4 regions of the Streptomyces sp. NPDC086549 genome follow, and region 2 is predicted to be linked to each of the others. Evidence: riboswitches for the same ligand, from Rfam matches in the RefSeq annotation. Region 2 holds a riboswitch; each other region holds the start of a gene.
What was found. Region 2 has a riboswitch for cyclic di-AMP ahead of ACIPSA_RS09975 (NlpC/P60 family protein). Riboswitches for the same ligand answer to the same signal wherever they lie in the genome.
Positions count from the first base shown of each region.

Region 1: linked by a shared signal. The riboswitch ahead of ACIPSA_RS24590 (M23 family metallopeptidase) and the one ahead of ACIPSA_RS09975 (NlpC/P60 family protein) in region 2 are both predicted to bind cyclic di-AMP.
Region 3: linked by a shared signal. The riboswitch ahead of ACIPSA_RS40680 (M23 family metallopeptidase) and the one ahead of ACIPSA_RS09975 (NlpC/P60 family protein) in region 2 are both predicted to bind cyclic di-AMP.
Region 4: linked by a shared signal. The riboswitch ahead of ACIPSA_RS32390 (C40 family peptidase) and the one ahead of ACIPSA_RS09975 (NlpC/P60 family protein) in region 2 are both predicted to bind cyclic di-AMP.

Region 1 covers NZ_JBIVBS010000007.1:426,932-431,985, forward strand. The annotation lists gene ACIPSA_RS24580 (dihydrofolate reductase family protein) at 1-1,002, shown strand, start outside; tRNA gene ACIPSA_RS24585 (tRNA-Met) at 1,052-1,125, shown strand; cyclic di-AMP (ydaO/yuaA leader) riboswitch at 1,467-1,626, shown strand; gene ACIPSA_RS24590 (M23 family metallopeptidase) at 1,634-2,674, shown strand; gene ACIPSA_RS24595 (aldo/keto reductase) at 2,803-3,747, shown strand; gene ACIPSA_RS24600 (PrsW family intramembrane metalloprotease) at 3,773-5,054, opposite strand, start outside.
Region 2 covers NZ_JBIVBS010000002.1:727,642-732,695, reverse strand. The annotation lists gene ACIPSA_RS09985 (hypothetical protein) at 227-580, shown strand; gene ACIPSA_RS09980 (tellurite resistance/C4-dicarboxylate transporter family protein) at 587-1,552, opposite strand; gene ACIPSA_RS09975 (NlpC/P60 family protein) at 1,618-2,826, opposite strand; cyclic di-AMP (ydaO/yuaA leader) riboswitch at 2,835-3,007, opposite strand; gene pcrA (DNA helicase PcrA) at 3,271-5,054, shown strand, end outside.
Region 3 covers NZ_JBIVBS010000018.1:123,017-128,070, reverse strand. The annotation lists gene ACIPSA_RS40695 (GNAT family N-acetyltransferase) at 1-1,214, opposite strand, end outside; gene ACIPSA_RS40690 (HPr family phosphocarrier protein) at 1,393-1,674, shown strand; gene ACIPSA_RS40685 (GntR family transcriptional regulator) at 1,821-2,516, opposite strand; gene ACIPSA_RS40680 (M23 family metallopeptidase) at 2,705-3,484, opposite strand; cyclic di-AMP (ydaO/yuaA leader) riboswitch at 3,497-3,660, opposite strand; gene ACIPSA_RS40675 (M16 family metallopeptidase) at 3,863-5,054, opposite strand, start outside.
Region 4 covers NZ_JBIVBS010000012.1:132,253-137,306, forward strand. The annotation lists gene ACIPSA_RS32380 (ATP-dependent Clp protease proteolytic subunit) at 1-358, shown strand, start outside; gene ACIPSA_RS32385 (hypothetical protein) at 366-674, shown strand; cyclic di-AMP (ydaO/yuaA leader) riboswitch at 990-1,212, shown strand; gene ACIPSA_RS32390 (C40 family peptidase) at 1,216-1,689, shown strand; gene ACIPSA_RS32395 (LysE family translocator) at 1,759-2,385, opposite strand; gene ACIPSA_RS32400 (LysR family transcriptional regulator) at 2,518-3,441, shown strand; gene ACIPSA_RS32405 (ATP-binding protein) at 3,445-3,903, opposite strand; gene ACIPSA_RS32410 (helix-turn-helix domain-containing protein) at 4,117-4,983, shown strand; gene ACIPSA_RS32415 (DUF397 domain-containing protein) at 4,993-5,054, shown strand, end outside.

The DNA.
Region 1 (5,054 bases), on a different contig from region 2:
GCGATCCTGGTCGGCGCCGGCACGATCCGCGCCGACAATCCGCGCCTCCTGGTCAACTCGCCCGAGCGGCGGGCCGCCCGCCTGGCCGCAGGCCGGCCCGAGTACCCCCTCAAGGTCACCGTCAGCGGCTCCGGCGATCTGGACCCGGACGCGAAGTTCTGGCACACGGGCGGCGAGAAGGTCCTCTACACGACGGAGAAGGGCGCCGAACGCGCACGGGGACTCGGCCTCGCCGCCGACATCGTCCCGCTGGGCCCCGACCTCGACTGGCGAGCACTGCTCACGCACCTGTACGCGGAGCGCGGGGTGCGCCGCCTGATGGTCGAGGGCGGCGGCACCATCCACACCCAGCTGCTGCGCCAAGGCCTCGCCGACGAACTCCAGCTGGTCCTCGCCCCGCTCTTCGTGGGGGATCCGGGGGCGCCCCGGCTGTTCGGCCCCGGGGGCTACCAGGGCGGGCGGCTGCGGCTCGCGGAGACGCGCCGCATCGAGGACGTCGTGCTGATGCGCTACGAGCCGACAGCGCCCGGCACCGGGGCGTCGGTCACCGCGGCGGACCGGCACTGGATGCGCATCGCCTGCGAGCTGGCGGCGCTGTGCCCGCCCTCGGAGACGGCGTTCAGCGTGGGCGCGGTCGTGGTCGCCGCGGACGGGACCGAGCTGGCGCGGGGCCACTCGCGGGAGGGCGACGACCCGGTCGTGCACGCCGAGGAGGCGGCGCTGGCCAAGATCGACCCGGCCGACCCGAGGCTGGCCGCCGCCACGGTGTACAGCAGCCTGGAGCCCTGCGCCCGGCGGGCCTCGCGGCCCGCTCCCTGCGCGCGGCTGATCCTGGAGGCGGGGGTACGGCGGGTGGTCACCGCATGGCGGGAGCCGGACACGTTCGTGGCGGGGGCCGACGGCAGCGGGCTGCTGGCGGGCCAGGGCGTCGACGTCGTCGTACTGCCCGAGTACGAGGGCCGGGCCAAGGCGCCGAACCGCCATCTGCTGGCCCGCGAATAAACCCGTGCACTTGCACCCCTGAGCATGGCGTATGCTTAAGGCACACCGACGCGGGGTGGAGCAGCTCGGTAGCTCGCTGGGCTCATAACCCAGAGGTCGCAGGTTCAAATCCTGTCCCCGCTACTCAAGGCTCAGGGCCGGAATCCAGTACACGGATTCCGGCCCTGAGTGTTTGCTGTGTTTTCTGTGTGTTCCGTGAACCAGCCCGTGGACCGGCCCGTGAACCAGTCCGAATATCACGAAGAGTGACCGGATGGCAGCCCTCCGCGTAACATCCGAGTCACCATCAAAACCGCGGTGACTCATGTACCGCGGTCAACTCGCCCGTTTTTCGCCGGTCATGGCGTGTAAGTCCCGCACGAAAAACATTAACGATCAAGCAGAACAGCTTGGAATCTGACACGGGGGTCTATTAACGTTCGATAACGCAGCGCGGTCGTCCCAGCCGTCACAAGAGTCGGCTCCGTGCGCACGCGCCGAATCCCGCGAGGGAACCGGGGAACCACCACCTTGGGGTGAATCACGCGGAAGCCGCCGTGGAGCAACGGCCGGTATACGCGCGTAGGAGACCTTCCTGCTCCGAACCCGTCAGCTAACCCGGTAGGCGGCGGAAGGAAAGGAGTGCGCCCGCGTGGCGTCCAACCGGCCTGCCCCCACAGCCCCGTTCGTGCCGAGTGAGCACACCGAGACCTTCGGTTACGGCAGCTACCGCACCGACGAGGGCCCCTGGGAGGAATGGAACCCCACCGAGGAGTCCATCAGCCCGGTACGCGGCCGGCACCGCGTCGCCAAGCAGCGCGGCGGCGGCGGACTCGCCCGCAGCTCCACGGTCCTGGGCGTCGGCGTCATAGCCGCCGTCGGCGCGGGCGGCATGGCCAGCGCCAACACCGGCAAGCCGCCGGTGTCCATCTCCATGCCCGACCTGCCCTCCGTCGGCTCCCTGCTCGGCGACGACGCCTCCTCGGACGCCCCCAAGGGCTCCGCCACCCCCCTCAGCAACGTCGGCATGACCTCCGCCGACAGCGCCCAGGGCGCCTCCGACGCCGGTGAGGCGCTGCGCAACCGCATCATGGCCCAGGCCGAGAGGCAGCAGGGCCAGGTCGACAGCAAGGCCGCCGCCGCTGTCGTGGCCGCCGCCGACAAGCAGGTCGCCGACGCGGCCGCCAAGGCGGAGAAGGCCGCCGCGGCCAAGGCCGCCGACAGCAAGGCGGCGGCGGAGGCCGCGGCCAAGAAGAAGGCCGAGGCCGAGCGGCTGGCCCGGCTGGCCAAGCAGTACACGCTGCCGACCTCCTCGTACACGATCACCTCGACCTTCGGTGAGGCCGGCGCCATGTGGTCGTCCGGCTACCACACCGGCCTCGACTTCGCCGCGCCCACGGGCACGCTCATCAAGGCCATTCACAGCGGCACGATCACCGAGGCGGGCTGGGCAGGCTCCTACGGCTACCGCACGATCCTCACCCTCGACGACGGCACCGAGCTGTGGTTCTGCCACCAGTCCTCGATCAGCGTCTCGGTCGGGCAGAAGGTCGGCACCGGCGACGTCATCGGCCGCGTGGGCGCCACCGGCAACGTCACCGGCCCGCACCTGCACCTGGAGGTCCACCCCGGCGGCCAGGCCACCGGCATCGACCCGATGACGTGGCTCCGCAGCAGGGGCGTCAACCCCTGAGACACCTCTTCGATCCCCGGCAGTCCTGACGACACCCCCCCGACGTCAGGGCTGCCGGTCAGGTGTTTACGGGATCTTTGCGGGTGCGTCCGGAATCTTCCGTTCTGCTGTGGCCGTTGTCACAGAACATGACTTCCCTTCGTAAACTCGGCTCCTCCGACCTCGAGGTCTTCCCGCTCGCCCTCGGCGGCAACGTCTTCGGGTGGACCGCCGACGAGGCCTCCTCCTTCGCCGTCCTGGACGCCTACGCGGCCGCCGGCGGCAATTTCGTCGACACCGCGGACTCCTACTCGGCGTGGGTCGAGGGCCACACGGGCGGCGAGTCCGAGACGATCGTCGGCAAGTGGACCAAGGCCCGCGGCAACCGTTCCGACGTGGTGATCGCGACCAAGGTGAGCCAGCACCCCGATTTCCAGGGCCTGTCCGCCGCGAACATCAGGGCCGCGGCCGACGCCTCCCTCCGCCGCCTGGACACCGACTACATCGATCTCTACTACACCCACTTCGACAAGCCCGAAGTGCCGGTCGAGGAGATCATCGGCGCGCTGGACGAGCTGGTGAAGGCGGGCAAGGTACGGCACATTGCCGCCTCCAACATCACCCCGGAGCGCCTCCAGGCCTCCCTGGACTTCTCCGACCGCGAGGGCCTGGCGCGGTACGTGGCGCTCCAGCCGCACTACAACCTCGTCTCCCGCGACACCTACGAGGGCCCCCTGCAGGACGTCGTCATCCGCAGCGGCCTCGCGGCCGTCCCGTACTTCGCCCTGGCCGCCGGCTTCCTCACGGGCAAGTACCGGCCCGGTACGACGGTGGACAGCGCGCGTGCCCAGGGCGCCGCGAAGCACCTCGCCACCGAGCGCGGCCCACGGGTGCTCACCGCGCTGGACGAGATCGCCGCCGCGCACGGGGCTCCTGTCGCCACGGTCGCCCTCGCCTGGCTGGCCGCCCAGCCGACGGTGACGGCCCCGATCGCCTCGGCACGCACGGTGGAGCAGCTTCCGGCGCTGCTGGAAGTGGCCGAGCTGCGGCTGTCGGAGGAGGAACTGGGGAGGCTGACGGAGGCGTCGGCGTAACCGGCCTGCCGTTCCTGCCGGCCCGCTACGACCGGTAGGGGTTGTATGCGGGATACGGCGCCGTCGGGTATCCGTACGGGAGTGGCATCCCGTACGGCACCGGTGGCCCGTACACCGGCCGTGGCGCGGCCGTCCGTGCCGCGTACTCCATCGCCGGACGTGCGACGTGCCGCAGCTCCCACAGCTCCGCGAGCAACTCCCGCTCCCGTGCCACGTAGTCGGCCCCCGCACGGCCCCGCAGCCCGCGGCGCCGCAGGAACGCCAGCTTCGTCGCGTACGCCTCGTACTGCCCCACGGCGCGCGCCGCCGGCTTGCCCAGGTGGTGGCCGGCGTAGTCCCGGGCCATCTGGCGCGCCCGCATCGAGCCGAGCACGAACGGCTCGGCGGGGCCCAGCCACCCGGCGAAGACGTACGCCGGCAGCTCCTCCCGTACGGTCCGCAGCTCGCGCTGCCGCGTCCAGATCGCCAGCCAGGTCAGCAGCCCGAACGAGGGCACCATGAACGCCCCGTACACGGCGAAGAATCCGTACGGTCCGAAGGTCGAGGAGCCGTTCCAGAACGCGTGCATGCTCATCGCGAGCAGCAGTCCGCCGAGCGGCAGCAGCACGCGCCGCACGTGCTGCCGCTCGGCGGAGAGCGCGGCGATGCCGAAGCCGATGCCGGTGAGAACGGTGAAGAGGGGGTGCGCGAACGGGGACATGACGACGCGCACGAAGAAGGTGGCGGCGGTGACGGAGGCGATGCCGCGGTCGCCGGTCAGCTGGTCGGTGCCGAAGGCGGTGCCGAGATAGAGGATGTTCTCGGTGAAGGCGAACCCGGTGGCGGTGACCCCCGCTATCACCACGCCGTCCACGATCCCGGTGAAGTCCCGTCTGCGGAACAGGAAGACGAGGAGCACGGCCGCCGCTTTGGAGGACTCCTCCACGATGGGTGCGATGACGGTGGCGCCGAGGGTGTCGGCGCCGGCCGGGTCGGCGGTGGCCGTGGCTATCCACCTCGTCGCGAAGCTGTTGGCCACGATGGCTATCAGCGCCGCCGCGCAGGCGCCCCACGCGAACGCGAAGAGTGTGTTCCGCCAGGGCCCGGGTTCGACCCGGTCGAGCCAGCGGAAGGCGGCTATGAGCAGCGGCACCGGCAGCACGGCGAGGCCGATTCCGACCAGGAACCCTTCCGTGCCGGTCTGTTCGCGCACGAGCGCGAGGATGACGAGCCCGGAGAGCGCGAGCAGGGTGATCAGTGCCCCGTACCGCACCCATTTGCGCTGCCACCAGTGAGGGTGCCGGAGCGCACCGTCGACCGGGTCGGTG
Region 2 (5,054 bases):
GGGAGTCGGTCACCTGGTGGAGGACGCTAAACCTGACTGTGTCGGCCCGGTAACGTCATGTATGGAAGTGCCCGCATCGGACTGTGCGGCGACCGCATATGACCGTGATCCGGATCCGGAGCCGCCGACTTCACGCAGTGCGGTGACCGAAGCGGCGGTTTCCGGGTGCGTGCGGGCGGCGGGGTGCTATGGGGTGCATATATGCCGGGGATTAGGCTCCGGCCTCATGCACGTACTCATCCATCTCTTCGTCGGCCTGCACATCATCGGCATCGCCGCGCTCCTCGGCGGCTTCCTCACCCAGATGAAGGCGATGGGCCGGGGCGCCGCCCGCTTCGTCCCCGCGATGCTGCACGGCGCGCTGACCATGCTGGTCACCGGTGTGATCCTGGTCGGCCTCAACCAGGCCGACGGCCACCACGTCAACCCCGTCAAGATCGGCGTGAAGCTGGCCCTGCTGATCGTGATCCTCGGGCTCGTCTATGTGAAGCGGGACGAGGAGACGGTGGACAAGCGCCTCTTCGGACTGGTGGGCCTGCTGACCACGGCGAACATCTTCATCGCCGTGCTGTGGACGTGACCGGGCTCAGCGCGCGGCCCTGAGCCCGGCGCGGGCGGACCGCAACGCTCCGGCGGCGACCACGAGCCAGGCCGCCACCGCGACCCACAGCAGCACTTGTCCGGGCCCCTTCAGCCAGGGGACTCCGACGGCGGCCGCGACGGAGAGCGTCGACGCGGCCGACATGCCCAGCGGGAACACCGTCGCCCACCGGCGCACGTCGTAGCGCGGTCGCGGGCGTGCCACCTCGGCGGCCAGGAGCACGACGTAGCAGGTCAGATCGAGGACGAGAAGCCCGACGGTCATCTCGCGCAGGACGCCGAGGTCGTCCTCGTTCCACAGGTACAGGCGCGGGCTGTCGGCGGAGATCAGCTTCGCCCCGGCCAGGGCGGAGATGGCGAGTGCGCCGCCCGCGATCCAGTGGTCCCCGGCGCCCTCGACCACCTGTCGCCTGTCGAAGCGGGCCAGGGCGAGCCCGTACAGCACGAGCCCCAGCCAGAACAGCACGAGCGTCGCGTGCGCGAGCCAGGCCGTCGCCTCGGCCCCGGCCAGCGTGGCGCCCAGTACGGCGAGCCCCTGGGTGGCCACGCAGCACAGGAACACGGAGCCGGGCATGTGCCGGTGCCAGTGGTGCACGACGAGGCTGAGCAGCACCGGCCAGAGCACCGCGGCAAGGGCGAGCAGCGCCGCGGCCAGAGCCTGCCACCCCAGCGCCGAGAAGCAGGTTCCCAGCACCGAGGTCGCGGCGACGGCGGTGAGCGCGCCCGGCGTCCGGGCCTCGGCCGCCCACCGCTCCCGTTCCCACAGCAGCCCCACGCCGAAGTCCACCGCCAGCGCCAGCCACGCGACACAGGTCATCGCGAGGGCGACCAGGGACACGGCCTCGTAGCCCGCCAGACGCAGCCCCGTCGACACGATGCCGGTCGCCATCACGGCGGCCCCGGCCGTCGGCGGCCGCCGCTTCCACCAGACGCGCAGGGAGGAGGCGGGCATGGCCCGATGCTAGGGAGCCGTGTGCGTCTTTCGGGCGGGGCACGCGGGCGCGTGCCCCGAAAGACTCAGGCCGGTCGCACCACGCTGTGGATGATCGACTCGCCGCCGTAGTAGATCGACTCCTCGCGGACGTAGGCGCCGGGCTTCGGGGCGTGGATCATCATGCCGTTGCCGATGTAGAGGCCGACGTGGCTGATGTCGTCGTAGAAGAAGATCAGGTCGCCGGGTTTTGCGTCGGCGAGGGAGACCGTGGTGCCCGCGTCGACCTGGTCCCAGGTGGTGCGGGGGAGGTTGACTCCGGCGGCCTTCCAGGAGGCCTGGGTGAGACCCGAGCAGTCGTAGGACCCGGGGCCGGTGGCGCCCCAGACGTACGGCTTGCCGATCTGCGCGCGGGCGAAGGCGATCGCCTTCTCCGCCTTGGTGGTGTAGGTGGAGTCGGAGGTCGAGCCGGTCGAGCCGGTGGAGGTCGACGAACCGGACGAACCCGTCGAACCCGTGGAGGTCGTCGAGCCCGTGGAGCCGGCCGTCTGCTGTGCCGCCTTCTCCGCCGCCGCCTTCTCGGCCGCCGCCTGCTGCTTCGCGAGCTCCGCGGCCTTCCGCGCGGCCTCCTCCTGCTTCTGCTTCTCGATCGCCGCGAGCCGCGCCTTCTCCGCCACCGTCAGCTTGGACAGCAGCTCGCGCGCCGTGGCGAGCTTCGTCTGGACGGTGGCCTTGGCGGTCTTCAGTTCGTCCTGCGACTCGGTCAGCGTTTCGAGGCTCTGAGTGGCCTCCCGCCGCTTCTTCATGGTCGCGGACTGCTGGGTGACGTAGTCGTCGACCGCGTCCTTCTGGCGTGAGGTCAGCCGGCCCATCAGCTGGGTCTGGTCGAAGTAGTCCTGCGGGTCGTCCGCGAGCAGGAAGGTGGCGGTGTCGGGCGCGGCGGCGCCGGTCCGGTACTGGGCCGCGGCGAACGAGCCCAGCTCCTCACGCGCCTTGTTCAGCTTGTCCGTGCGCCGGGCCACGTCGTCCAGCAGGGAATCGACGTGCTTGCGCTGCTTGCCGGCCTGCTCCTTGGCCGCGTTGTACTTCTCGGTGGCCGACTCCGCCTGGCGGTAGAGGTCGTCGACCTTCTTCTCGACCTCCTCGACGCTCGGCTTGTTGCCGTCGGCGGAGGGGGTGGCTTCGGCCGTCTGGGACAGCAGGGCGACCGAGGTGAGGGCGGCGGTGGCGAGGGCGGGGGTGCGTATGCCTGCTACGCGGGTACCTGCGGGGCGCGACTTGCGGTGCGACGCCAAGAGAGGCGACTCCTTCCGTGTTCCGCCTACCGAGTTAGCTGTCGGGTTCGGGCGGGTGGTTCGGAAGGGTTGCCCTACGGTCCTTTTCCCGAAGGAGAGTTGGACCGATTCACCCCAAGGTCGGTGGGTCCCCGGCTCCGGCTGCCGCGAGGAGGCGCGCCGGACTCGGCGGAGGCCGCGCGGCCCGGCGACGTTCGCCGGTGGGTGTCGTACGGCCCGCCCGAGACGGTAGCCAACTGGTGTGGCCCGTGTGAAGGTTGATGGGCGATATGCCCGATACATTTTTGTGACCTGAGGGTGGGATTCCGTCCGCGTGACGGCACGTTTCCGGAGCGTGAGGCTGTTGTCCGGCTCACAGGCCGGGAAGATCCCTTGCGTGCGGGGCCGGCCTTGTTCCCGGGGCGGCGGTCGTTTGTCGGTGGGGCGCCCTAGACTCGGAGAGCGATGAGCAGCCTCTTTGACGACAGCTTCCTGGCGAGCCTCCAGGCCCCCCGCGGCCACGAGGAGGAACCTCCGCCGCCGCCCGAGGACGATTACGCTCCGGAACCGGTTCCGGACGATCTGTTCGGGGGGAAGTTCGACGCGCCGCCGGACCGGGACCAGTACTACCGCGACGGCGCCCCGCGCCCGGTGCTCGACGCCGCCGCGCTCCTGGACGGGCTGAACGAGAACCAGCGCGCCGCCGTCGTCCACGCCGGCTCCCCGCTGCTCATCGTGGCCGGCGCCGGCTCCGGCAAGACCCGTGTGCTCACCCACCGCATCGCCCACCTGCTGGCCGAGCGGAACGTGCACCCGGGCCAGATCCTCGCGATCACCTTCACCAACAAGGCCGCGGGCGAGATGAAGGAGCGCGTCGAGCAGCTCGTCGGTCCGCGCGCCAACGCGATGTGGGTGATGACCTTCCACAGCGCGTGTGTGCGCATCCTGCGCCGCGAGAGCAAGAGGCTCGGCTTCACGTCGTCGTTCTCGATCTACGACGCCGCCGACAGCAAGCGTCTGATGGCGCTGGTCTGCCGCGACCTGGACCTCGACCCCAAGCGCTTCCCGCCGAAGTCCTTCAGCGCCAAGATCAGCAACCTGAAGAACGAGCTGATCGACGAGGAGGACTTCGCCGCCCGGGCCGCGGACGGATTCGAGAAGACCCTCGCCCAGGCCTACGCCATGTACCAGTCGCGGCTGCGCGAGGCGAACGCCCTCGACTTCGACGACCTGATCATGACGACGGTCAACCTGCTGCGCGCCTTCCCGGACGTCGCCGAGCACTACCGCCGCCGCTTCCGGCACGTCCTCGTCGACGAGTACCAGGACACCAACCACGCCCAGTACGCCCTCGTGCGCGAGCTCGTCGGCACCGCCGAGCACCCGGTGGACGTACCGTCCGGCGAGTACGACCTCCAGCCCGCCGAACTGTGCGTCGTGGGTGACGCCGACCAGTCGATCTACGCCTTCCGGGGCGCGACGATCCGCAACATCCTCCAGTTCGAGGAGGACTACCCGAACGCGACGACGATCCTCCTGGAGCAGAACTACCGCTCCACGCAGACGATCCTCTCCGCTGCCAACGCGGTCATCGAGCGCAACGAGTCCCGCCGCCCCAAGAACCTGTGGACCAACGCGGGCGCGGGCGCGCAGATCACCGGGTATGTCGCCGACACCGAGCACGACGAGGCACAGTTCGTTTCCGACGAGATAGACCGCCTCACGGACGCGGGCGAGGCGAAGGCGGGCGACGTCGCCGTCTTCTACCGCACCAACGCCCAGTCCCGTGTCTTCGAAGAGGTCTTCATCCGCGTCGGCCTCCCCTACAAGGTCGTCGGCGGCGTGCGCTTCTACGAGCGCAAGGAGGTCCGGGACGTCCTGGCCTACCTGCGCGTCCTGGCCAACCCGGAGGACTCGGTCCCGCTGCGCCGGATCCTCAACGTCCCCAAGCGGGGTATCGGCGAGCGCGCCGAGGCGATGATCGACGCCCTCGCCCAGCGCGAGAAGATCAGCTTCCCGCAGGCGCTGCGCCGCGTCGACGAGGCGTACGGCATGGCGGCGCGGTCGACGAACGCCGTCAAGCGGTTCAACGTGCTGATGGAGGACCTCCGTACGATCGCGGAGTCCGGCGCCGGACCGGCCACGGTCCTGGAGGCGATACTGGAACGCACCGGCTACCTCGCCGAGTTGCAGGCCTCCACCGACCCGCAGGACGAGACCCGTATCGAGAACCTCCAGGAACTCGCCGC
Region 3 (5,054 bases), on a different contig from region 2:
TTGCCGGACGACACGAAGGTGGACACGCCCGTGACCCCGGTCACCCCACCCCCGCGCCGGTGGAGCCGGGACAGCAGCGCGATGCCGATGGCTCCGGACTGGGCGAAGAGCCCGATCCGGCCGGGGCGGGGCAGCTCCGGTGCCAGGGATGCGTTGAGCCGCACCTCCTCGGAGGTGTTGACGATCCCGAAGGCGTTCGGCCCGATGATCCGCATGCCGTACGTGCGCGCGTGCCGTACGAGTTCGCGCTGCCGCTCGCGGCCCTCGGGCCCGCTCTCCGCGTACCCGGCGGAGAGTACGACGAGTCCCTGCACGCCGTGTTCCCCGCACTCGGTGACCACTTCGGGGACGCGTTCGGCCGGTACGGCGACGACCACGAGGTCGACCGGGCCTTCGATGTCCCGCACCGAGCGGTGGGCGGGCACGCCGTCGATCTCCTTCAGTTCCTCCGGGAAGGCCTTGTTCACGGCGTGCAGGCGGCCGGTGAACCCCGCGTCCCGGAGGTTGCCGAGGACGCCGCGGCCCACCCCGCCGGGCGTGCGGCCGACTCCGACGACCGCGACGGAACCGGGCGCGAGGAGCCGTCGTACGGACCGTGCCTCCGCGCGTTGCTCCCGCGCGCGCTGCACGGCGAGCGAGCGGTCGGTGGGTTCGAGGTCGAACTCCAGGCGTACGACGCCGTCCTCGAAGCTGCGTTTCTGGGTGTACCCGGCGTCCGTGAACACCTTGATCATCTTGCTGTTGGCGGGCAGCACCTCGGCGGCGAAGCGACGGATGTCACGCTCGCGCGCGACGGCCGCGATGTGTTCGAGGAGGGCCGAGGCGACCCCGCGGCCCTGGTGCGCGTCCTGCACCAGGAAGGCGACCTCTGCCTCGTCGGCGGGCGCGGAGGCGGGCAGGCCGTCGGCACCAATGCGGTCATAGCGTACGGTTGCGATGAACTCGCCGCCGATCGTGGCGGCGAGTCCCACCCTGTCCACAAAGTCGTGGTGCGTGAAGCGGTGGACGTCCTTGGCGGACAGTCGTGGGTACGGCGCGAAGAAGCGGTAGTACTTCGACTCGTCCGAGACCTGCTCGTAGAAACTGACCAGGCGGTCGGCGTCATCAACGGTGATGGGCCGGATGCGCGCGGTACCCCCGTCGCGCAGCACCACGTCCGCCTCCCAGTGGGCGGGGTACTCGTGCCGGTCCTGCCGGCCCGCCGAGGTCTGCATGGGCCCCAGAGTACGGCTCGCGTCGGACAACGGCGCGAGGCAGTCTGTGGAGGACGGAAGTCGGATCGAGGCCGAGGTCCGACGCCACCTCCGGAGCGGGACACAGGACCGCTCCGGACATGCTTCACGATGTGGGAAACTGGTCTAGACAACCCTGAAAAGTGAAGGGCAGCATCACATGGCTGAGCGCCGCGTCAACGTCGGCTGGGCCGAGGGCCTCCACGCCCGCCCCGCCTCCATCTTCGTCCGGGCCGCCACGGCCTCCGGCATCCCCGTGACGATCGCCAAGGCCGACGGCAACCCCGTCAACGCGGCCTCCATGCTCGCCGTTCTGGGCCTGGGCGCCCAGGGCGGCGAGGAGATCGTCCTCGCCTCCGACGCCGAGGGTGCGGACATCGCCCTGGACCGTCTCGCGAAGCTGGTCGCCGAGGGTCTCGAGGAACTGCCCGAGACCGTCTGAGCCACCGCACCGAACGCCGGAGCCGCGTCAGCCCTTTCGGACGGCGCGGCTCCGCCGTATTCTCGCAGAAATTCCAGGCATGCAAGAATTAGGGCAACAGAAATACGCGTCCGCCGAATAACACCTCTTTGTATACGGCGTCCGTGTTAATGCCGCGGACCCGAGATGTTTACGGCATGTTGCGAAGTCCTCACACGTTCCAGCCGGTCGCCACCGCCGGGAAAACGGAGCCGGTGCGCGGATGTCGCGCGCTCGGCGTGCAGCGCCGTGATCGCCCGCGCGCGCTCCCCGTCGCCGCGCGCCACCGCGTCCACGACGGCACCGTGCTCCGCCCAGGACTCCACCGGGTTGGCGGGCGCCTCCACCGCGTACATCCAGGCGATCTTGTGCCGCAACTGGGTCAGCATCGAGGTCAGGGCGTGGCTGCCGGAGGCCTGGGCGAGCGTCTCGTGGAACCAGCCGCCCAGCGAGCGCAGATCCTCGCTGCTGCCGCTCCTGGCCCGCTCCTGGCCCAGCCTGACAAGGCCGCGCAGCACCTTGAGATGGGCCTCGGTGCGCCGCTGCGCGGCCCGGGCGGCGCCGAGCGGCTCCAGGAGCATGCGCATCTCCAGCAGGTCGGCGGCCTCCTGCTCGGTCGGTTCGGCGACGCACGCGCCCGCGTGCCGCCGGGTCACCACGAAGCCCTCGGCTTCCAGCGTGCGCAGGGCCTCACGGACGGGGACGCGTGAGACGCCGTAGCGGCGGGCCAGGAGTTCCTCGGTGAGCCGGCTGCCGCGCTCGTAGACACCCGCGACGATGTCGTCCCGGATCGCCGTGCATACCGAGTGCGCCGGAATACGCATGACCGACCTCCGCCTTAATCCCCGTGAAACGTCGCCGCTTGACGTGTGTTCCGTGACTCTATTGCAATGAGCGGGAATTTCCGACGGCGAGCCGGAATCCATGGATATTTTTTGGACAGCGGCGCGTTCGAAACGACGAAAGCCCCGGCTCGGGGAGCCGGGGCTTCGGAAAGCGGTGCGCCGTGTCCTCAGACGTTCACGCCGTGCTTGCGGAGGTAGGCGACGGGGTCGACGTCCGAGCCGTACTCCGGGGTCGTCCGGGCCTCGAAGTGGAGGTGCGGTCCGGTGACGTTGCCGGTCGCGCCGGAGAGGCCGATCTGCTGGCCGGGGACGACCTTCTGCCCCACGGAGACGCCGATGGACGACAGATGGCCGTACTGGGTGTACATGCCGTCGGCCATCCGGATCACGATCTGGTTCCCGTACGCCCCGCCCCAGCCGGTCGACACGACCGTGCCGGAGCCGACCGCGTGCACCGCGGTGCCGCTCGCGGCGTGGAAGTCGATGCCGGTGTGGGAGCCGGAGGACCACAGGGAACTGCTGGCCTGGTAGCCGGTGGAGACGTACGAGTTCGCGATCGGCGCCACGAACGCGTTGAGGCGCTCGCGCTCGGCCTCGCGGGCGGCGCGCACCTTGGCCTCGCGCTCCTTCTCGGCCAGCGCGGCGGCCTTCTTGCGGGCGGCCTCCTCTGCGGCCTTCTTGCTCGCGGCGTCCTCGGCCGCCTTCTCCTCGGCGGCCTGCGTCTGGGCGGCGGCCTGGGCGTCGATCTGCTCGGCGACCGAGTCGCCGATGGTGATGACGGGGGTGAGGCCGGTGTCCTCGACGGACGGCTCGGCGGCGAGCGCCGGGGCGGCCAGGGTGCCGATGGCGCCGGTGGTGGCGAGGGCAGCGACGCTCGCCGCGCCGACGGTGGTGCGGTGCATGCGGCTGGGACGGCGGTGCTTCCCGGTGGCCCGCGTGAACGCCATGTAGTGGCTGGTCCTTTCCTTCCCTCTCGCCTACCGGGTTAGCTGACGGGTTCGGAACAGGAAGGTCTCCTACGGACCCCCTCGCGGCGCGCGGGCGTCCGATTCACCCCAGGGGACTGCTGTGGGTCCCCGGCTCCCCTGGCTCGCGCCGTACGGGGACTCGGCGATGACTGTCCGGTGCCGCGGGTGCGGCGCACTGCCCGACGAACAGCCTGGACGACGCTATGCGGGCGGTCTTTCAATCCCCAAACCGATCCCGGCTTTTGTAGCGCATCCCACAGGGCAGACAGGCAACCTCCGCCTCAATTCGGACATCTTGGGGGAACACGCGTGGGCCCTGACGACCCGTCGGTCATCAGGGCCCACGCGCGCGTGCCCCTACTCGGCGGAAACGACGGTGACTTCTCCGATGCCGAGGGCCTCGACCGGCTCCTTGATCTGGGCGGCGTCACCCACGAGTACCGTCACCAGACGGTCCACCGGGAAGGCGTTCACCACCGCGGCGGTGGCCTCCACGGTGCCGGTGGCGGCGAGCTGCTGGTACAACGCAGCCTGGTAGTCGTCGGGCAGGTACTGCTCGACCTGGTCGGCCAGCGTGCTCGCCACGGCCGCCGCGGTCTCGTACTTCAGCGGCGCGACCCCCACGAGGTTCTGCACGGCGACGTCGCGCTCGGGGTCGGTGAGGCCCTCCTCGGCGAGCTTGCGCAGCACCGCCCACAGGTCCTCCAGCGCGGGACCGGTGTTCGGGGTGTCCACGGAGCCGCTGATGGCGAGCATCGAGGCACCCGTGCCGTCCGGGGCGGACCTCAGGACCTGCCCGAACGAACGCACACCGTAGGTGTAGCCCTTCTCCTCGCGCAGGACGCGGTCCAGGCGGGAGGTCAGGGTGCCGCCGAGGCAGTACGTGCCGAGCACCTGGGCGGCCCACACGCGGTCGTGCCGGTCCGCGCCGACACGGCCGATGAGCAGCTGCGTCTGGACGGCCCCCGGACGGTCCACGATGACGACCCGGCCGGTGTCGTCGGCGGTCACCGGCGGCACCGGCCGCGGCTGCGCCGTGGAGCCGGTCCAGCCGCCCAGGGTGTCGCCGAGCAGTTCGTCGAGATCGATGCCGGTGAGGTCGCCGACGATCACGGCGGTGGCCGTGGCGGGCCGGACGTGCCGCTCGTAGAAGGCGCGTACGGCCGCCGCGTCGAGCTTCTCGACCGTCTCCTCTGTGCCCTGGCGCGGGCGCGACATGCGCGAGGTCGGCGGGAACAGCTCCTTGGAGAGTTCCTTGGCCGCGCGGCGGGAGGGGTTCGCCAGCTCGTGCGGGATCTCGTCGAGGCGGTTGCGGACCAGCCGCTCGACCTCGCTGTCGGCGAACGCGGGCGTCCTGAGGGCGTCGGCGAGCAGGCCGAGCGCCTTGCCGAGGCGGGAGGCCGGGACCTCCAGGCTCAGGCGGACGCCCGGGTGGTCGGCGTGCGCGTCCAGGGTGGCGCCGCAGCGCTCCAGCTCGGCGGCGAACTCCTCGGCGGAGTGTTTGTCGGTGCCCTCGGAGAAGGCCCGCGCCATGATCGTGGCGACGCCG
Region 4 (5,054 bases), on a different contig from region 2:
CGTGGAGACGATCTGCCTGGGGCAGGCCGGCTCGTCCGCCGCGGTCCTGCTCGCCGCCGGCACGCCGGGCAAGCGGTTCGCGCTGCCGGGCGCGCGCATGCTGCTCCGGCAGCCGTCGCTGCCCGAGCCGGTGGAGGGGCAGCCGAGCGACCTCGACATCCAGGCCAGGGAGTTGGACCGGGTCCGCGTACTCCTCGAAGGAATGCTCGTTCAGCACACGGGACGCAGTCCGCAGCAGGTCCACGAGGATCTGGAGCGGGACCTGATCCTGGACGCGCGAGGCGCGCTGGAATACGGGCTGGTGGACGGGATCATCCCCAGCCGCAAGGCGTCCCGCACCGCGCCGGGCGGAAGGTGAGCCGCCGATGCTGCCTCCGGAGCTGCCGCCCCTGCCCGCCCTGACCCGGGCCGAGGGCGAACTGATCGACCGTTACCTCGACGCGGTCGACCTGCTGGGCCGGATCAACCCGGCACAGCACGGGGACACGTACCGCGGGCTGCGGGCCGCCCAGGCGCTGGTCCGTACCGCGGCGGACCTGCGTGACGCGCTGGCCCTGATGCACCAGCGGGGCGAGAGGGAACTGCACGCGGACACTCTCGCGCGGGCGATGCGGGTGCTGGACGGCGAGCGCCGCACCGCGCGGGTCACCGTCCCGCCCGTTGGCGCGGGTTGACGCACGCCCGTCCGGTGCCGATCCCGTGCGGAGTTGAAACGGCCCAAAAGGCTTACCCCCGTTCGGAGTAGTCGAGCGTCCGTTCGTGAGGCCGTCGGAGTTGCGCAACACGCCTGCCCGAGACGGACGGTGAGGTGCTTCGATGCTGGTCCGGAGGTCCTTCACCCCCTCGATCATGACTCGAACACAGCAGTGTCCACCCGAACGGGTGAGTGGTGAGTAACGCCACAAATCCCCGATTCCATTGGGTATTTCGGACACCTGTGAGTGAAGATCCCTGTCTGACGACAAGCCCCCGCCACACCGGCGGGGCGGTCCGGGCGGACGCCGAATCCTGCCGCCGCCCGGATGACCGGTCGACAGGAGTGGATCGGCAGGAGTGGAGGACCCAAGCAAGACGGGTCGCCGGAACGGATGTTCGTTCGTCTGTTTGTTCGTTCCGAGCAGCCCTTGGGGTGAAGCCGTGGCAACACGGCCGGGCAACTTCGCCAGCCCGAATCCGACAGGTCATCCTTCACAGGCGGCTGACGAAGGGTTGCGCATGACTGCGCTCAATCGTGTCCCGTCGCTCATGGCCCGGGCCGGTACGGCCTCGGCCCTCACCATCGCCGCCGTGGGCGGCTCGATCGTGGTCCCGGGTGTCGCCACCGACGCCTCGGCCGCGACGATGGCGACGAAGGCACTCCAGGTCGCGGCCTCCAAGAAGGGGTCGCCCTACAAGTGGGGCGCCACCGGGCCGCGGAGGTTCGACTGCTCCGGGCTGACGCTGTACTCGTACAAGAAGGCGGGCAAGGCCCTGCCCCGTACGGCCGCCCAGCAGTACAACAAGACGCACCACATCTCGGCCAGGAGCCGCAAGGCCGGAGACCTGGTGTTCTTCCACTCTGGCTCCAGCGTCTACCACGTCGGCATCTACGCCGGCAAAGGGAAGATCTGGCACGCCCCGAAGAGCGGGGACGTGGTGAAGCTGGAGAAGATCTGGACGAGGAGCGTCTGGTACGGCCGGGTCAGCTGACCCGCCGAGGGGGTGACGGCTCCTGCCGGGCCGCCACCCCTTCGGTTCCCGGCCCGGCCTGATGCGGTGTCACGCCAGGAGCGTCAGGACCGGTTCGACGAGCAGGGCCGCGCCCAGGGCCGTCAGCGCGACTCCGGTGCCCGTCTGCAGGACCCTGGCGGCCCGCGGCCGGCGCAGCCACCGGCCGAGACGGTCGACCAGCAGGGCCACCACCTGGAACCAGGCCAGCGCCAGCGCGCACACGATCAGCGCGAGCAGCAGCGTCCTGGGGAGCGCCGCGTGGCCCGACGGGACGAACTGCGGCAGCAGGCTCAGGAAGGTCAGTGAGGCCTTGGGGTTGAGGACGTTGGTGACGAATCCCTGCCTGAGGGGGCGCGTCTTGGCCGCCGCGGCCGCCTCGGGCTCCCCCGTGGGCCCGCGCAGCGTCCACAGGGTCCGGACGCCGAGATGGAGGACGTAGGCGCCGCCCAGCAGCTGCAGCGCGCGGAACAGCGCCGGAACGGCCACCAGCACGGTGGCGACCCCGGCGACCGCCAGCGTGGTGTGCACCAGGAGCCCTCCCGCGATGCCGAGCGCGCAGACCGCGCCGGCCTGGCGGGAGACCAACGCGTTGCGTACGACGACCGTGAAGTCCGCACCCGGCATGGCGACGAGTCCGGCCGCGATGCCGGTGAAGGCGATGAGCTGTCCATCCATGGCGTCCAGCCTGCCCGGCCGAGGCCTTCAGCAGGTATTTCGAATAGTCTGGGTAGTCCTTAAGCAATCCTTTGGGCTCGCGCCTTCAGGCACGCGCCTTCAGACAGGCACCTCCAGGCAGGCGATCCGGCCATGTACGACCCGACACGACTCGCGGCCCTCGTCGCCGTCGCGGAAGCGGGATCGATCACCCGTGCCGCGGAGCGCCTCGGCTACACGCCTCCCGCGCTCTCCCAGCAGCTGGCCAAGCTGGAACGGGAGGCGGGCACGGCGCTGCTCGTCCGCCACCACCGTGGGGCACGGCTGACGGACGCCGGTGAGCTGCTGGCGGCACGGGCCCGCCGGGTCCTCGACGAGCTGGAGCAGGCCCGGCACGAGCTGGCGCGGCTGGCCGGGGTGTCGGGCGGCGCCCTCCGGCTGGGAACCTTTCCCACCGCGGGCGTCCATCTGCTTCCGCCGGCGCTCAGCGCGTTCCGCCGGGCGCATCCGCACGTCGAGCTGTCGGTCGCGGACTACGACCCTCCGGCGGGCATGACGGCGGTGGCGGCCGGGGAGGTGGACCTGGCCCTGACGCACACGTATCACCCGGCCGAGTCCGTCCCCGTGCCGTCCTCGGTCGGCCTGGAGCCGGTCCTGGTCGAGGAGCTGGTGCTGGTGACCTCCCCGGGTCACGAACTGAGCAGCGCCTCCTCCCGGCTTCCGCTGGCCGGGCTCGCCGGGCAGCCGCTGGTCAGCATGGCGCCGCACCATGCGGCCCGGCGTGCGGTGGAGGCCCTCCTGGTCGAGGCCGGGGCCGCTCCGGCGCTGCTGGTGCCGACCCCCGGGTACGCCGTGGTGTGCGCGCTGGTGAGTGCCGGGCTCGGGGTGGCGGTCGTACCGGAGATGGTGGCCCGGACGGCGGTGACTCCGGTCGGGGTGCGCCCGCTGGAAGGGGGAGAGTTGCGGCGTACGATCTCGGTCGCGTACCGGGCCGACGGCTCGACGCCCGCCGCGGACGCCTTCCGGGCCCTGCTGCGGGGCGCGTTCGGGCGTGCGCACCAGACACAGGGGGTGTGAGTGCTACGGCTCCTGTTGTCCCGCGGCCGTGACCGGCTGGGCCGGTACTGTCCAGGGCAGTTCGATGGAGACGGTCTTGCCGCCCTCGCGGGTGGGCCGGACCCGTAGCTTGCCACCGCACTCGACGGTGAGCCAGCGGATGATGACCATGCCCCGGCCGTTGTCCTGCTGGACAGCTGCGGGGAGTCTCTTCGGGAAGCGCGGATGGCTGTCGGTGACGCCGATGCGCAGGTGTTCGTCGCGGTCGAGCGCGATGTCCACCGTGAAGGTGGGTGACTGCCCGAAGGTGTGCTGTACGGCATTGGTGGTGAGTTCGGAGACGATGAGCCGGATGGTGTCGGCCACTTCCGTGTCCGGGGGCAGGCCCCATTCCGCGAGGGTGGCGATCACGTAGGAGCGGGCGGCGGAGACCGAGGCGGGATCGCTCGGCAGAGTGATGGATGCTTCCAGATGGTCTGCCATGGCGACGTCGTCCCTTTCCCACGGGACCGGAGTCCGACACTGTGCGGATGGTTCGAGTACGGTCCCGGACTGGTGCTTCGTCGCCAGACTGCCATTACCGCGCCGGTCACGGGTGGCGATCCACCAAGATATGCATATATCTGTCGCTCGAAGCGGTGAACTCTGCGACGGCAGACCGTATTTGGGCGACTCGGAAGGAGTAAGGAGTAGCCCATGCAGAACGGTCCCGCGGTGCGCCGCCGGAAACTGGGCGCCGAACTGCGCATGCAGCGCACCGAGGCGGGTCTCACGAGCGGTGAGGCGGCCCGGCTGGTGGGCTGGCACCAGTCGAAAGTAAGCCGTATCGAAACGGGCGCCAGTGGGGTGAAACCAGCCGATGTGCGGTTACTCCTGGACGCCTATGGCGTGACGGACGGCCAACTGCGCGAGCTGCTCATGGTGTTGGCGGGATCGGACGACGTCGGCGGCCGTCATCACTGGTGGCACGCCTATCGCGGGGTACTGCCGCACACCTACCGGGACTTCATCAGCCTGGAGTCGCAGGCGAGCGGGATGCGCACGCTGGAGACGTCGGTGGTCCCGGGACTGCTGCAGACGCCGGAGTACGCGCGGGCGGTGACCCGGGCGGCCGTGGGCGGGCTCGACGACGCCGAGGAGCGGCTGGACGCGCTGGTGGAGGTGCGGCTGGCCCGGCAGGACGTGCTGCGGTCGGAGCCGCCGCTGGAGCTGAGCGCCGTGCTGGACGAGGCGGTGCTGCGACGGGAGGTCGGTGGTCCGGACGTCATGGCGCGGCAGCTGGAGCGCCTGCTGGAGGCGGCACGTCTGCCCCAAGTGAGGCTTCAGGTCTTGCCGTTCGCCGCCGGAGCGCACATCGGCATCACCGGCCCTTTCGTTATCTTCTCATTTCCGAGCACATCTGATCTGGACGTGGTTGTTCTCGACCAGTTGACGAGTAGCCTCTATCTCGAACGGAAAGAAGACCTCCAGGCCTACTCCGAGGCCTTCAACACCCTTCAGATCCACGCCCTTTCACCCGAGGAATCGTTGGATTACATCGCCGGGATAGGTGACGGCTCATAAGGAGGCACCATGACTGCACTGCCTCGGCACGTACCTTCCAGTACCGATCTGCACGGCGTGCGGTGGCTGCG